Regions from separate parts of the Glaciimonas sp. GG7 genome, predicted to be linked through region 3. Evidence: predicted binding sites of a transcription regulator. Region 3 holds the regulator's gene; each other region holds the start of a gene.

Region 1 (3,915 bases), on a different contig from region 3:
ATGATCGCGCCATCTTTTTGCGGAATTTTGATTTGATAGTAAAACCGGTTGGCGACCCAGCCGCGTACCTGATCATCGCTCAGTTGACCGTTGGTCATCTTGACGTTAAACGGATGATGGATGTGATAGCCCGCGCCTTTAGCACGCAATTGCGCCTCAAATTCTTCACGGTTCCAGGGCGCGCTGTCGATGGTTACCGCTATCTTCTCTGCCAACGTGATAGTCGTCATAAAACAATCTCCATGCCGTCAAAGGCGACTTCAATGCCGTGTTGGGTCAGGGTCGCACGCTGGTGAGAGTCGGCGTCCAGAATCGGGTTAGTGTTGTTGATGTGAATGAGAATTTTGCGGCGTGCGCCCACGGCATCGAGTACGGCGATCATGCCGCCATCACCGGTTTGCGGCAGATGGCCCATGTCGGCGGATTTCTTTTTAGAGAAGCCCAGGGTAATCATTTCATCCTCAGTCCATAGCGTGCCATCGACCAGCAGGCAATCGGCGGCTTGCATTGCAGCGTCAACGTGCGGTTCGATCTCACCCAGACCGGGCGCATAAAACAGCTTTTTGCCGGTAGCGATATCTTCGATCATCAGCCCGATGTTGTCGCCCGGTTGCGGGTCGGCACGGTGCGGAGAATACGGTGGCGCTTTGCTTTTCAGCGCCAGCGGCGTGAAGCGAATACCCTCGATTCCCGGCACTTCAATGGCGGTGTGGGGAGTAAATTCATTGGTCGGCAACGCATGCCATTGCACGTCGCAATAATGCGACAGCACGTGCATGAGCGGCAAACCGGTGGTCAGGTCATCCCGGACCGATGGCGTGCAATAGAGCTGCAACGGTGTGCGGTTCTCGCGCAGCATCAACAATCCGGTCACGTGATCGATTTGCGCATCCATCAGGATCACCGCCGCAATGCCGGTGTCGCGTTGCTTGCGGTTCGGTTGCAAAGCGGGGGTGTTGCGAATCTGGGTCAGAATATCCGGCGAGGCGTTGATCAATACCCAATCGTACCCATTGGCTGAGACAGCAATCGATGATTGTGTACGGGCCGTAGCGTTCATGGTGCCATTGCGCACGCCATTGCAATTGCTGCAATTGCAGTTCCATTGCGGAAAGCCACCACCTGCGGCCGAGCCTAATACGATGATTTTCATTATTGTTGTTATGGAGTGGGTAAGAAATACGGAACGACGGAAGAGAGTAAAACGTGAGACTACATCTGAGGCCAGTAATAAAGGCGGCGATTGGTTTTACCCATCGCCGCCTGAGAATCAATTAACGATTCGCAATGTACATTGTGATTTCAAAACCAAAACGTAGATCTGTAAATGCAGGTTTAGTCCAATTCATATTAAATCTCCAGTTTTTTTACATTAATAAAGTACAACGGTTACTACTCGGTATTACAACATATTTAATGGTATTGCAAGTTGACTATATGTAAATGATTGTACGCTCATCAGTAACTGATCAGTAAGTACACTGACGTTTCAGACAATCACCACAAATTGCAGCAACTTTCATGCCCAATTTTTCTGGTCCGCCACTACCTGCGGTTCATTGAGTGGCGTTCCAAATTGGAGCAGTTGCGGTTTGCATTGTTCATATTTCGGACGATGACTGTTTTAATGAATATTGGCGATGTATTGCGCAAGATTAACAATATCGTCGTCACTTAATGTTTTCGCAACGGACGTCATATTGCCCGCATCGTTGTGCCGATCGCGTGCTTTGAAATCCATCAGTTGTTTTTTGATGTACTCGTAATGCTGACCGGACAGTTTCGGGATTTCATTCTGCCCCTTCATTCCGCCGAGGTGGCACATCGAACACAGCACTTCTTCGGACTTTGCAAATCCTAGTTTTACACGGTCAGGATCAGCCTTGAAATCGATCGCAGTCGGCGTTTGCGCAGCAAAATAGGCCGCCAGATCCTGCATGTCTTCCTTAGACAGATTCGCCGCCATCGGGGACATCATCGGATTGACACGCGCACCTTCTTTAAAGTCACGCAATTCCAGGTACAGGTAACGCGCATTCTGTCCGGCTAACACCGGAATGAGCGGCATGGTTGAGTTGCCCGCCACGCCATGACAGGCCATGCAGGCGGCCGCTTTGGTCTTTCCAGCTTCAATATCAGCAGCGTGGCTTTGAAAGGACAGGGCGGACAGGGCAGCAAAACTTGCCGCAAGCATCAGGTGAGTTACTTTCATTTTGTTTCTATACCTAGTAAAGAATAAAAAAGAGACCGCGACGATGTGCGTCGCGTTCTCTTTTTTGGTTAAATCAGCAGCCTAAAGCAATATATATGCCGCTATTACCATGCACTTACAGACCAAACACCATCACGCTATTGCCGCGTTTGAAGTCCATTTGCGAGTTGCCGCCAGCAGCAACGGCAATGTATTGCTTACCGTTGACCATGTACGACACTGGTGGCGCATTAACACCTGCACCGCACTGGTATTGCCATAGCACTTTGCCGGTTTTAGCATCGTAGGCATTGAACAAACCATTGCCTTCGCCCGCAAACACCAGATTACCCGCTGTCGCCAAGGCGCCACCGATCATCGGTTGAGCGGTTTTGGTTTGCCATGCGATTTTGCCGGTGTCGATATTCACAGCGGTAACGTTGCCTGATTGCTCTTCGCCAGCTGCATTTTTAAACGCGCCGCCCAGCCACAATTTGCCGTTCGGATAATTTGAACCATCGACCTGATACGTCATCGGTTGATTCAGGTTCAGCGCATAGGTCAAGCGTGCGCCAGCGTTGTAGGCCATCGGTGACCATTCCACACCACCGTTTGCGCCCGGCAACATACGTGCACCGGTAGCAGTCGGCAGGGTCCACATATTTTCTTGTGGGACCATAGCGTCTGAGAAGCGAATCAAGTTGCCATTGCTACGATCATGCACATACACATGGCCGGTTTTGCCGCCGTGGATCACGCCTGGAATCATCTTGCCGTTCTTGTCTTTGACATCCACCAGAATCGGTGGGCTCACTGCATCCAGATCCCACACGTCATGTGCGATGTACTGTGAGTGCCATTTGTATTTGCCGGTTGAGAGGTCAATGGCAACCAGTGAATCGGTATACAAATTGTCGCCCGGACGCTCAGCACCGTACAAGTCAGGCGATGGATTGCCGACGACGAAAAAGACGGTGTTAGTAGCGCGATCGATCGCCGGAGTCGTCCAGACACCGCCACCCAAGGTCTCGTGGAAGTCAGATTTTTTAGCGAAAGCGACTTTTTCAGCAGCGATATCACGGTGCATATCACGACCGGTTGCATCCGTTGTAGCCCACACGCCTTCGTGGCCTTTTTCTGGGATGGTATAGAAAGTCCAGACCAGTTTGCCAGTCGCAGCATCGAACGCCTTGACGAAGCCGCGGATGCCGTATTCGCCACCGTTGGTGCCGATTAAGACTTTGCCGTCAGCCACTGTCGGGGCCATTGTTTCGCTGTAACCTTTTTCAGGATCGGCGATCTCAGTTTCCCACAACAATTTGCCGGTCTTGGTGTCGAGCGCAATGAGTTTGGAATCCAATGTGCCCATGTAGAGCTTGCCATCGGAGACCGCGACACCGCGATTGTTCGGTCCGCAACAGAACGTCGTCACCGGGCCCATCTTATGTTTGTAATGCCAAAATTCCTGCCCTGTCACCGCATCGATTGCGTAGACATAGTTATAGGAGGTAGTGAGAAACATCACGCCATTGACCACAATCGGTGCTGTTTCCATCGATTCGATCATGGCGGTCTGAAATACAAACTTTGGCTTCAGTGTCGCTACGTTCTTGGAATTGATTTGCGACGCCGGGTAAAAACGCGTTTGTGCGTAGTCGCCGTTGGTGTGCAAAAAGTTTTTGCTATCTTTGGCTGCACCGTCGAGCATGGCCTGGCTGACCGGG
Region 2 (3,915 bases), on a different contig from region 3:
TCAATTTTCATAGGGCGCAGGGCGACTATTTCACAGAAAAAAATTATTTCCGGGACAAAAATCTTTTGCCAATGGCATGCCTTTTGCCAAGTCACAGATACTGCGGGACTCAAACCCGCAGCAATTGAAAAATACAATAATGAATGGAGATTCTGTGAAAAAAATAGTCAAGGGTAAAACGTCGGCACTAGCGGTACTGATGGCGTTTGGGGCAATCGCCGGTACTGCGCAGGCACAGTCGTCGGTCACCATTTATGGCGTGGTCGATGCAGGACTCGTGTATGTCAACAATCAAAAGACGCCTTCCGGCGGTACGGGCAGCGTCACTGCATTAAACACTGGCGGCGTGACACCGAGTATTTTTGGATTTAAAGGTGCGGAAGATTTGGGCGGCGGTCTGAAAGCGAATTTCAATCTTGAAGGCCATTTCTTTGCCAGTACCGGTCAAGGCGGTCAATGGGGTGGCCTGTTCGGACGTCAATCGAATATTGGTCTGTCCAATAGCTACGGAACGATTACTCTGGGTAAACAATATTCGCCTGCCGTGCTGGCCTTTGCTGCGACCGATCCGCGCGGGTTGAAAGAAACCTTTTCGGGCCTGATTTCATGGGCGTTGACGCAAAGTCCGTTGAATGTCGGCACCGCCACTGCACCAGCGAATTCAAATACGCCGATTGATGTTTTCGTCGCCAATGCTTTGGCGCTGAGCACCAAAATTGCAGACGTTAATCTGAACGGTTCATATAGCTTCGGCGAAGTCGCTGGCAGCAACGCCGCCAACCGTGTCATCGCGTTGGGTGCGGTCTATACCGGCCCGGTCACGCTATCGGCGGCCTACCAGTCTGATAACGGTCAGAAGGCCGCATTGGTGGGTGGAACCGGCACGCAAACCAGAAAATACAGCGTAGGTGCGGCTTACGCGTTTGGCGATGCCACACTGACGGTCAACTACCTCAACAATAAAAACAGCGATCCATCTTCCGGCGTTGAGCTAGCGCAGTATCGGGTGTATGGGGCGGGTTTGAATTATCGGACCTCGGTTGCCAATACGGCCACGCTGGCTTACTACTATTCCAATAACAAAGACGGTACCAGCGATACCTCCAGAACATTGATTCTGAGCGATGACTACGCCTTGTCGAAGCGCACCACGCTTTACGGCTTGCTCGCCGGTGTGAAGGCTGGCAACGGTTATACGACTGGCGCGGCGTTTGGTGTCGCCAATAACAATGTCTACCTGGCGAGCGGCGGCAAAACAACCACTGCTGTTGAAGTGGGTATCAAGCATACGTTCTAGTTGTTTGACGGTCCTTGCCCAACGCCAGCCTTCTTCTCTTGATCTGTTCAGTTCTGAGACAGTTGCTAAGTTTTAGCGCAGTTCAGCAGGGAACATATATTGGCTTTGGTGCAGCAACCGACAGAGTTATGGGTCTTGGCGACAGATGGCATGCACCTTGCCTATAGAGCTGTGACGAATAGGCTGAAAAGAAAATATTCGATTAAAACATTCGATTAATACGTTCAATTAAAACAGTGGAGGAAGACATGCATAAGAAACTCACAGGAGTGCTGTTCGGCGCGATGCTCAGCAGCGCGTTTGCGGCCCCGGTCCCGAACGTCACCGATGCCATGATTGCCAACGACGCCAAAGCGCCAGGCACAGTGCTGACGTGGGGAATGGGCACGGAAGGGCAGCGCTATTCCACGCTCACGCAGATCAATACCAAGACGGTCAGCAAGCTCACGCCAGCCTGGTCTTTTTCGTTCGGCGGAGAAAAGCAGCGCGGACAAGAATCGCAGCCGTTGATCTATAACGGCAAGATGTTTGTGACCGGTTCGTACTCGCGCATTTATGCCATCGATATGAAGACCGGCGCGAAAATATGGAAGTATGAACACCGGCTGCCAGACGGCATCATGCCTTGCTGCGATGTGGTCAATCGCGGTGCGGCCTTGTATGAAAATCTGGTAATTTTCGGCACGCTCGACGCGCAATTGGTCGCCCTGGATCAGGATACCGGCAAGATCGTCTGGAAAGAAAAAGTCGCCGATTATGCCGCCGGTTATTCGATGTCTGCGGCACCCTTGATTGCCAAAGGTTTGTTGCTGACTGGCGTGTCCGGCGGTGAATTTGGCGTGGTTGGACGCGTCGATGCGCGCAATCCGCGTACCGGTCAGTTGATCTGGTCGCGTCCAATGATCGAAGGCCACATGGGCTATAAATACGACAAAGACGGTAAGGCAGTGGAAAACGGGATTACCGGCACGACCAATGCCTCCTGGCCGGGCGATTTGTGGAAAACCGGCGGGGGCGCTACCTGGTTGGGTGGAACATACGATCCATCGACCGGTCTGGCGTATTTCGGTACCGGCAATCCATCGCCGTGGAACAGTCATTTGCGCCCTGGCGATAACCTCTATTCATCCTCTACCGTCGCGCTCGATCTGGACGCCGGCAAGATTAAATGGAGCTATCAGACTACCCCGCATGATGGTTGGGATTATGACGGCGTCAATGAGTTTGTGACCTTTGATATGGATGGCAAGCGCTACGGCGGAAAAGCCGATCGTAACGGTTTCTTTTATGTCATTGATGCGAATAACGGCAAATTGCAAAATGCCTTTCCGTTCGTTAAAAAGATTACCTGGGCGTCGGGAATTGATCTGAAAACCGGCCGTCCGGAATACCTTGAAGCGGGACGTCCTGGCGATCCGACCAAGGGTGAAGAAGGTAAAAAAGGCTCGACCTCATTTGTCGCACCGGCCTTCCTCGGCGGTAAAAATCAAATGCCAATGGCGTATAGCCCGCAGACTAAACTGTTCTATGTACCCGCCAACGAATGGGGTATGGATATCTGGAACGAGCCGGTCAGCTACAAAAAAGGCAGCGCGTATCTGGGTGCCGGTTTTACTATCCGTCCGATCAATGACGACTACATCGGTGCGATGCGTGCCATCGATCCGAAGACAGGAAAAATCGTCTGGGAAATCAAAAACAACGCGCCGCTATGGGGTGGTGTGATGACGACGGCTGGCGGCTTGGTGTTCTATGGCACACCGGAAGGCTTTCTTAAAGCAGTGGATGCCAAAACGGGTAAAGAACTCTGGAAATTCCAGACCGGCTCTGGTGTCGTAGCACCCCCTGTGACATGGAAAGATGGCGATACGCAGTATGTTGCTGTGGTCTCTGGTTGGGGTGGCGCGGTGCCATTGTGGGGCGGTGAAGTTGCCAAGAAAATCAATACGATCGAGCAAGGCGGATCGGTGTGGGTTTTCAAATTAAGCAGCGCTTCATAAACATGACAATATTTCCTCTTCAGATTGAAGAGGAAATATCTCATTACGCGGATGGCTAAAATATTTTCTCCTCCTCGGGCGATTTGGCTGACAACAATGGTTGTCAGCTTTTTTTTATGGTGCGCGCGTGGCGTATTTTTAAACCCGACGGAGGAACGAATTTTTGAGCAGTTTGTGATATTCGGCGCTATTTTGTGGGTCGATAAATTCTCTGATTAGGGCTAATCTGACAGCCACTAATTATTTTAATATGGGAGTTTTTCATGAAGACCACGTCATTCTCAGCCCCTGCCACATCGACCACCTACACATCGCTTGAGCCCGTCTCTCAGACCCAGTCTTCATCTGCGCAATCCCAATCGCAATCACTGTTGATCAAGCGCGGCCTGTGTTCCGTGGAGGTGGTCAAATCGGGGCTGAGTTCTGCTAGTCGCGTGAGCGCGCGCTTGTCAGGAGATGGCAATAAAGAGCGTGCAAATACGGCAGACGATGCGGCGCAAAAAAAAGCACAGTCTATGTATTTCATACAAAATTTAATCTCAAGAAAGCGCGTATGGGCCGACTATTTGAAGCCCGGTGCGACGTCAAGTAAGGTCACCATTGAGGCGATACCGGACT
Region 3 (3,915 bases):
CGGATGCAAAAAAAATTCTGAGTGGCGGAGAGACATCGGTGACCGATTTTTTTAAAGAGAAAACTGCCGCGCCATTGGAAGTGAAATTTCTACCGTTAGTGAAGCAAGTCACTGACCGCAACGGCGTCTCGGCGCAATACAACGCGACGATGGGATTGGTCAGTAAAACCGGTATGGTGCCAGCGCAAGCGGCGACGGTGGAAGGTTATGTCACGCAACGTGCGCTAGATGGCTTGTTTTACATGATCGGGGAGGAAGAGAAGGCGATTCGACGCGATCCGATAGGGGCAGGCAGTGCCATTATCGGGAAGGTGTTTGGGGCGATGAAATAATGATTCGCCGCGCTGGTTGGACCAACTAGCCCTGAAGCCATCGCTGGCAATCTCGATGATATTTAAAATAACAAAGGGCGCATTAACTGCGCCCTTGCTCATTTGTCAGTGTAGTATTTTTTCGTTTGATGGTTGAAAAGACACTTGCGTTGACTATGTCAGATAACCACTACCGTCACGTCGCTGCGGGTAGATCCTCAGGCAAATGTTTGATTGCGGAGTGTTGGTGGTTCTGTAGTTTGTCCTTATATTTAATCACTTGTCGATCGAGTTTGTCGATCAACAAATCAATGGCAGCGTAAAGGTCATGCGCAATGCTCTCGGCATGCAGGTCTTTGCCTTTTACGCGCAGATTAATTTCAGCTTTCTGGCGTTTTTCTTTCTCGGTGATTTTGTCGACTGTCAGGATCACACTAATATCGATGACCTGATCGAAATGGCGCTTGATACGCTCTAATTTGTTTAGCACGTGTTCGCGAATGGCGGGAGTTACGTCGAGGTGATGCCCACTAATTGTGAAATTCATACTGCGCTCCTATCAAGTTTTCGTTGGCGGTTCGGACAGTGATCAATTTGTTGAGTCGACTAGTCAGAACACAGCGACGGTTATGCAAACGAGCAAACAGCTAAAGAGATTTGCGTAAATTGACTGGCGGAATTCTGAGTGCTTCGCGATATTTTGCGACCGTACGGCGAGCAACCACCATACCTTGTTCCGCGAGCATGTCGGCAATCTTGCTGTCAGAGAAAGGGCTTTTAGAATCTTCCGCTCCTATGAGTTGTTTGATCAAAGCCCGTATTGCCGTTGAGGAAGCCTCTCCACCTGCCTCTGTAGCAACATGGCTGCCGAAGAAATACTTTAATTCGAACATCCCGTGAGGGGTGAGCATGTATTTCTGAGTCGTTACACGCGAGATAGTGCTCTCGTGTAATCCTAGTGTATCAGCTATTTCACGCAACACAAGAGGCCGCATGGCGACCGCGCCGTGCGAAAAAAAGTTCCTCTGACGCTCTACAATTGCCTGGGCGACACGGAGGATAGTGTCGAAGCGCTGACGCATATTTTTGATCAACCACTTCGCCTCTTGCAGTTGAGAACCGAGTGATCCTTCGGTTTTGCTTTGCTTAAGAATATTGGCGTAGAGGGCATTAACGCGCAGTCGGGGCATCACGTCATTGTTGAGCATGACTTGCCAGCCATTCTTTGTTTTTCTCACAATCACGTCCGGCACGACATAATCTGAGGCGCTTCCGGCGAAAGTTGCGCCAGGATGCGGATTGCATTGTCTGATAACGACTTGCGCTTCACGTAAATCTTCGTCATCGCACTCCAGCGCTTTTTTGATTTTATTGAAATCGCGTTGGGCAAATAAAGTCAGAAAATTTTGCACAATTGTCAGCGCCAGACGACGCGTGACGAATGGTATTTTTGGAAACGCTTTAATTTGCAGCGCCAGACATTCAGAGGCGTCCCGAGCGCCGACGCCTGTCGGATCAAAACTTTGGACCATCTTCAGCGCCATCGATAATTCGTCGATGTCGATCTCAAGTTGCTCAGGCAGACGTGCGTAGATATCCTCCAGCGACTCTTCCAGGTAGCCGTTCTCATCGACTGCATCAATGATTAATTCGATGAGTGCGCGGTCGCGTTGGAGATCGACTACTTCTTGCATCTGCTTGAGCAAATGTTCGCGCAAGGTTGTGACGCAGGCTTCTAGCTGCGGTCGCGCATCCTCATCGTCGGGTGCCTTGGAGGTACGGGCAACATCGTCAAAACTCCATTCGGTGTCGCCGCTATCTTTATCCTGATTGTTATCGCCGGTATCGGCAACTTCGCTGCTACCTTCTGGCTCGATCGGTGAACTGCTGACTTCGCTGTCCCCCGTCGGGGCATCCATCGTTGACGTCGTTGTGTTAATGGCACCATCAGCCAACAGTCTGACTGAGTTGTCGAGTGGATCGTCGAGACGCTCCAACAGCGGATTCTCGGACAGAATATGTTCCAGTTCCTGATGCAGCTCTAGCGTAGACAATTGCAACAATCGTATCGATTGCTGCAACTGCGGTGTCAGCGCCAGATGCTGGGAGGTACGGAGTTGGAGCGATTGTTTCATGGGCCCTGAGGGTTCCTGGTAGTGCGTTGCCTGCGTTACATGATGAAACTACATGGAAGCTAGATGCCAAAACTACATGCGGAAATGTTCGCCCAGATACACGCGTCGTACAGATTCATCGGCGATGATGTCGTCCGGACTGCCGCTGGCCAACACGCTACCTTGGTTGATGATGTACGCCCGGTCGCAAATGCCGAGCGTTTCGCGCACGTTATGGTCAGTAATCAAGACGCCGATACCGCGTTCTTTCAGAAAACGGACGATGCGCTGAATTTCAATCACGGCAATCGGATCAATCCCTGCGAATGGCTCATCAAGCAGCACGAAGCGCGGATTGGTGGCTAAAGCGCGGGCGATTTCTACCCGTCGTCGCTCACCGCCCGACAGGGACAGTGCCTGACTATCGCGTAGCTTTTCAATTTGTAATTCTTGTAGAAGGGACTCAAGCTTGTCCGAGAGCTCCTGCTTGGTGAGGGCCACGCCGTTCGGGCGCTGAAGCTCAAGCACCGCACGGATATTGTCTTCTACCGTTAGTTTACGAAATACTGACGCTTCTTGCGGCAAATAAGACAAACCAAGCACCGCCCGTTGGTGAATCGGCAAGCGCGAGATATCGACGCCATCAAGATCAATCGCACCGCCATCGGCTGGCACTAGCCCTACGATCATGTAGAACGAGGTCGTTTTACCTGCGCCATTGGGTCCAAGCAGACCAACTACCTCGCCATTTTTGACGTTCAACGATACGTCACGCACGACCTGGCGCGCGCCGTAACTCTTTTGTAGCCCTTTGACAATCAGCGTACTGGAAGCGGTAGTCATCTCATTTCCCTTTCGGTTCGATGACCGCTTTAATACGGCCGCCACCCGGCAAGCTGGTGCCGGAAACATCATTATTGACCGAGTAAAATTCAGCGCGACTATCGTAGGAGATAAATGCGCCATTGACGACATCGGTAGGTTTAGTGCCTTGCAGGCGTCGCATCTGGGCCTTCGAAAACAATTTAACGATTTCGGTTTTGTCGTCGTATTCGATGCGTTCCGCTTCGCCATCGATCCACAAATCAGGGCCGCCGTCGCGCTTTTGGCGGAAGGTCGCCAGTCCGCCCGGTGCCGCGTACAAGACCGCGAATTGGTAACCAGCCGGATCCGTCGTGACGACCACTTTTTCCGCCTTCATGATCAGCGTGCCGCGGGTTAAAATAACATTCCCGGTAAATATTTTGACTTGTTTCACGTCATCTAACGTGAACTGGTTTGCTTCGACATTGGAGGGCTTGGTGGCATCAGCTTTCTCTGCCTGCGCACCTGACATGAAGGTCAGTTGTAGTGCCAGTAGCGATAAAAAAAGAATACGTTTCATAAAAATCCTGGAAATAAATAACGGTATGACGGGGCAGAGCACGATCTCGACAGATTCGGCATCGCTTAAGGTTGGCGCGGTGTTGCGCGATAAGTGCCGCGGACAT
Region 4 (3,915 bases), on a different contig from region 3:
ACGGAAGAAAGGCAAGTTCATCCAACCGCAAACCGCTGCTACTGGCGACGTCGTTGAGGAGTTGCGTTGTTTCAGCTACTTTTCCGGGCGACTTGTGACGGAGCAGAGCAGCAATAGGCCGCATGTTAGTTTTGACATCCTTGACCAGGGTTTCGTAGGGAACGTGGTATTGCAGCATGCGAGGTAAATCAACACGTTCTTTTACCGCCTCCGCAATGTAATTTTTACGCTCTTCTCTGGTCATCGGAATTTGTGCACCGACAAGCTTTGGCCCGGTGGTAGATAATCCGGGAAAATGCTCTTTCTTCAATTCTATTTCAGGAATTTGATAGGCAGAAACCAACGTAAATAATCCGTTAGCATCAAATACAAGATAAACGGGACGTCCGGCAAATACCGTCGCGACTCCGTATAACAATGCAGAAAGTTGCAAAATGACAATAAAAGCCAATTCGAATTTCAACCATTTCTTTGCGGGATTAAAAATAATCAGTGTGAGTAGCGGTCCCAGACAGACATCGACAGTCGCCAGAACAATTAACAATTGCCCGACCCCGGTTGCCTCGAAGTAAGGCGTTGGATAACAGACCAGCAGGACGAAAGCCATGACGCTTGAAACAAGAAAAATGCTGATCAGTAAGTGTATTAAGCCAGCACGAATTTTCTTTTTCATGAGTTAACGTGTTCAAAAATGAGGAAACAACGCCTGGTGACAGCGGTGTATATATTAAAAATACTGAATATTGCATGCAAAAAAATAGAGTACCCGAAGGCACCCTAGTTTTTAATCGGTAACAACAATCTGTAAAAAAGTATTAACAATCGCCTTGACCGACCTTCATACCGCGATTTGCATCACAAATTGTACCGGTCATCACCCAGTTGATAGCCGTAGCAGCAACCGTTGGCGTATCAACAAAACCCATCGCAACATTCGCCGAGGTTGTTGCCTTGCTAGTTCCGGTCATGACACCAGTGGTCGGGATCGCGAGAGAAACAATATTAGTTGACAATGTAATTGCAGGCACGCCATTGGCGCCAGCGGCACAACCCGCTATAGCTCCAGTGCCAAGGCCTAATCCATTAGCACAGTCAGCAATGGCTGTTTTATAGACAGCTAATTCGCCAATCGTGCCCGCAGCATTGGCGCGATTTGTGTAGTTTGCATATTGCGGGATCGCTACTGCAGCCAAAATACCGATAATCGCAACAACGATCATCAATTCAATGAGCGTGAAACCTTTTTGTGCTTTGCTCGACATACGACGGAAAATTTGATTCATACAAAACTCCTTATGGATTCGGTTTAAACTACTTTCGGTGTAAAGCAGAAAACATGCCAACGCATTGCCGCCAGTCAATGAAACAAAATACTGAGTCTTCGGGTAAAAGAGTCGACAAAATTGGGCTATTTTGCCGCCTGACATGACCAAAATCGTCACTTTTTTGTGTTTTCTCTAAAAAATCCTAATTTGTTCATCACAGTGACACCAGATAAGCCATTATCCCCTCTGCAACCATGTCTCTGCGCTGATACAATCGTGGGCTAGCTGCGAGTCACCGCTCAGTCGTCATTAATAACAATACGTACAGTGCGCACAGTGACTCGCCTCCTTTGTTTGCGAATATTCCAACCGCCATGACGCCGCCACTATTACCTATCCCCCCCAACGAACTCCTTAGCGTCGCTGCCATGCCCGACGAGCATCCAATGTCCGGCAGCTTATTCATGGTGGTCGCACCGTCGGGAGCTGGGAAATCGACCTTGGTGAACGCGTTGCTGGCCCAGGATCAGGAGATTAAACTCTCCATTTCGTTTACAACACGCCCACCTCGCACTAAAGAAAAAAACGGTCGTGAATATCACTTTACGTCGGTTGAGGATTTCCGTGCACGACACAAGCAAGGCGAGTTTCTTGAGTGGGCAGAAGTTCATGGCAACTATTACGGCACTTCGCGCTTGTCGATTATCGAACAGATGCAAGAGGGTACTGACGTATTACTAGAAATCGACTGGCAAGGTGCGCAGCAGGTCAAGAAACAATTCCCGCATGCAGTGGGTATTTTTATACTTCCACCATCCATCGCGGCACTGGAAGACCGACTAAAGAAACGCGGACAGGATGAGCCCCAGGTCATTACACGCCGAATTCTGGCTGCTGGCGGGGAAATCGCGCATGCCCCGGAGTCTGAATATGTTATTATCAACCGAGAATTTTCTGATGCTTTGTCGGAACTGACAGCAATTGTCAAAGCGACACGTTGTCGTTTTTCGCAACAAGCATCACGTAACGCATCCTTATTTGCACAACTTGGCATTCATGCCAATTTAAGCTAAGACCCGGTTAATCTTGCTGCCAACACCGATAAAATTGGTGCGACTGGCAAGATTAGCAATGACCCTGTTTTTCGGAGAACGTATGGCTCGCATCACTATTGAAGATTGCATCAAACACATCCCTAACCGCTTTCAACTGACTCTTTCGGCAACCTATCGCGCGCGCCAGCTACTGCAAGGTCATACCCCTAAAGTAGACGCGAAAGACAAACCAACGGTGATTGCCCTGCGTGAAATTGCTGCTGGAAAAGTTGGTATTGAAATGCTAAAAAAAGTACCCGGTTAATCTCCAACGTGCTGCGGCTGTTGTCTATATTGTATGAACCTGATACCACCAGATTCGACCTTGCCATCAGCCGCTCCTAAACGAGCTGCTTCGCCCCGCCCTGCCAAAACTAGTAAACCTGCACCATTTATCGATCAGCCTGCATCCCACCACGGCGTTGCATCGATCACCCACCTAACTACCAAACTTGCCCAATACCTGAGTCCCTCTGAACTGAAGAAGGTCAAGGAAGCATATCGTTTTTCAGATGAAATGCATCTGGGACAGATGCGTAAATCAGGCGAGCCGTATATTTCCCATCCCATTGCAGTGGCCGAAATTTGCGCCGACTGGAAGCTTGACGCGCAAGCGATTATGGCTGCCCTCCTGCACGATGTGATGGAGGATCAGGATGTCAAAAAAGAAGAGCTGATCGAGCGCTTTGGTGCGCCGGTGGCAAGTCTGGTGGATGGTCTTTCCAAACTCGACAAAATCGAATTTCAAAGTCAAATCGAAGCGCAAGCAGAAAATTTCCGCAAAATGTTGCTGGCAATGGCGCGCGATGTGCGCGTGATCCTGGTCAAGTTAGCCGACCGACTGCACAACATGCGCACGTTGGGGGTGATGGCTCCAGAGAAAAAGCGGCGCATCGCCCGTGAAACGATGGAAGTCTATGTGCCGATTGCGCATCGCCTTGGTTTAAACAATATTTATCGCGAGTTACAAGAACTGTCGTTCTCGCATTTGCATCCGCTACGCCACCGCACTCTACAAAAAGCTGTCAAAGCAGCACGCGGCAATCGCCGCGAAGTTGTCAGTAAGATTCTGGAATCGGTGAATTCGACTCTGATCGCGACCGGCATCCCGACGCAAATTGATGGCCGTGAAAAAACCTTGTATGGCATTTATCGCAAGATGCGTAACAAGCATCTATCGTTTTCACAAGTCCTGGACGTCTACGGTTTCCGGATCGTCGTTGATACGTTTGCCAACTGTTATGTCGCGCTGGGAACATTGCACGCGCTGTATAAACCGATGCCTGGCAAGTTCAAGGACTACATCGCGATTCCTAAACTCAACGGTTATCAGTCGCTACACACTACGCTCATCGGCCCCTACGGTACGCCAGTCGAATTTCAGATCAGAACCCAGGATATGCACCGTGTGGCAGAGTCAGGCGTAGCAGCCCATTGGCTGTACAAGGACGAGGACGGTGATTTAAGCGAACTACAACAACGCACGCACGCGTGGCTACAATCGTTGCTCGATATCCAGAAACAAACTGGCGACTCGGCCGAATTTCTGGAGCATG

What was found. Region 3 encodes sigma-54, which starts transcription at its own class of promoters, with help from an activator protein. Its sites were predicted from a motif close to TGGCANGNAANCTGCTTT; they were not measured.
Region 1: the regulator sigma-54 is predicted to act here: its motif matches at 1,510-1,527, upstream of pqqA (pyrroloquinoline quinone precursor peptide PqqA).
Region 2: the regulator sigma-54 is predicted to act here: its motif matches at 1,444-1,461, upstream of ACVBEF_RS03530 (PQQ-dependent methanol/ethanol family dehydrogenase).
Region 4: the regulator sigma-54 is predicted to act here: its motif matches at 1,325-1,342, upstream of ACVBEF_RS15405 (pilin).

Annotation. Positions count from the first base shown of each region.
Region 1 is NZ_JBRIIQ010000099.1:3,545-7,459, reverse strand. It holds gene pqqC (pyrroloquinoline-quinone synthase PqqC) at 1-230, opposite strand, end outside; gene pqqB (pyrroloquinoline quinone biosynthesis protein PqqB) at 227-1,156, opposite strand; gene pqqA (pyrroloquinoline quinone precursor peptide PqqA) at 1,275-1,349, opposite strand; gene ACVBEF_RS17565 (c-type cytochrome) at 1,625-2,194, opposite strand; gene ACVBEF_RS17560 (outer membrane protein assembly factor BamB family protein) at 2,328-3,915, opposite strand, start outside.
Region 2 is NZ_JBRIIQ010000007.1:48,689-52,603, reverse strand. It holds gene ACVBEF_RS03535 (porin) at 155-1,297, shown strand; gene ACVBEF_RS03530 (PQQ-dependent methanol/ethanol family dehydrogenase) at 1,582-3,297, shown strand; gene ACVBEF_RS03525 (hypothetical protein) at 3,561-3,915, shown strand, end outside.
Region 3 is NZ_JBRIIQ010000026.1:41,156-45,070, forward strand. It holds gene ACVBEF_RS08745 (DUF4197 domain-containing protein) at 1-332, shown strand, start outside; gene hpf (ribosome hibernation-promoting factor, HPF/YfiA family) at 508-858, opposite strand; gene ACVBEF_RS08755 (RNA polymerase factor sigma-54) at 959-2,446, opposite strand; gene lptB (LPS export ABC transporter ATP-binding protein) at 2,519-3,268, opposite strand; gene lptA (lipopolysaccharide transport periplasmic protein LptA) at 3,270-3,809, opposite strand; gene lptC (LPS export ABC transporter periplasmic protein LptC) at 3,875-3,915, opposite strand, start outside.
Region 4 is NZ_JBRIIQ010000072.1:14,721-18,635, reverse strand. It holds gene tfpZ (TfpX/TfpZ family type IV pilin accessory protein) at 1-673, opposite strand, end outside; gene ACVBEF_RS15405 (pilin) at 816-1,262, opposite strand; gene gmk (guanylate kinase) at 1,694-2,338, shown strand; gene rpoZ (DNA-directed RNA polymerase subunit omega) at 2,421-2,624, shown strand; gene ACVBEF_RS15390 (RelA/SpoT family protein) at 2,658-3,915, shown strand, end outside.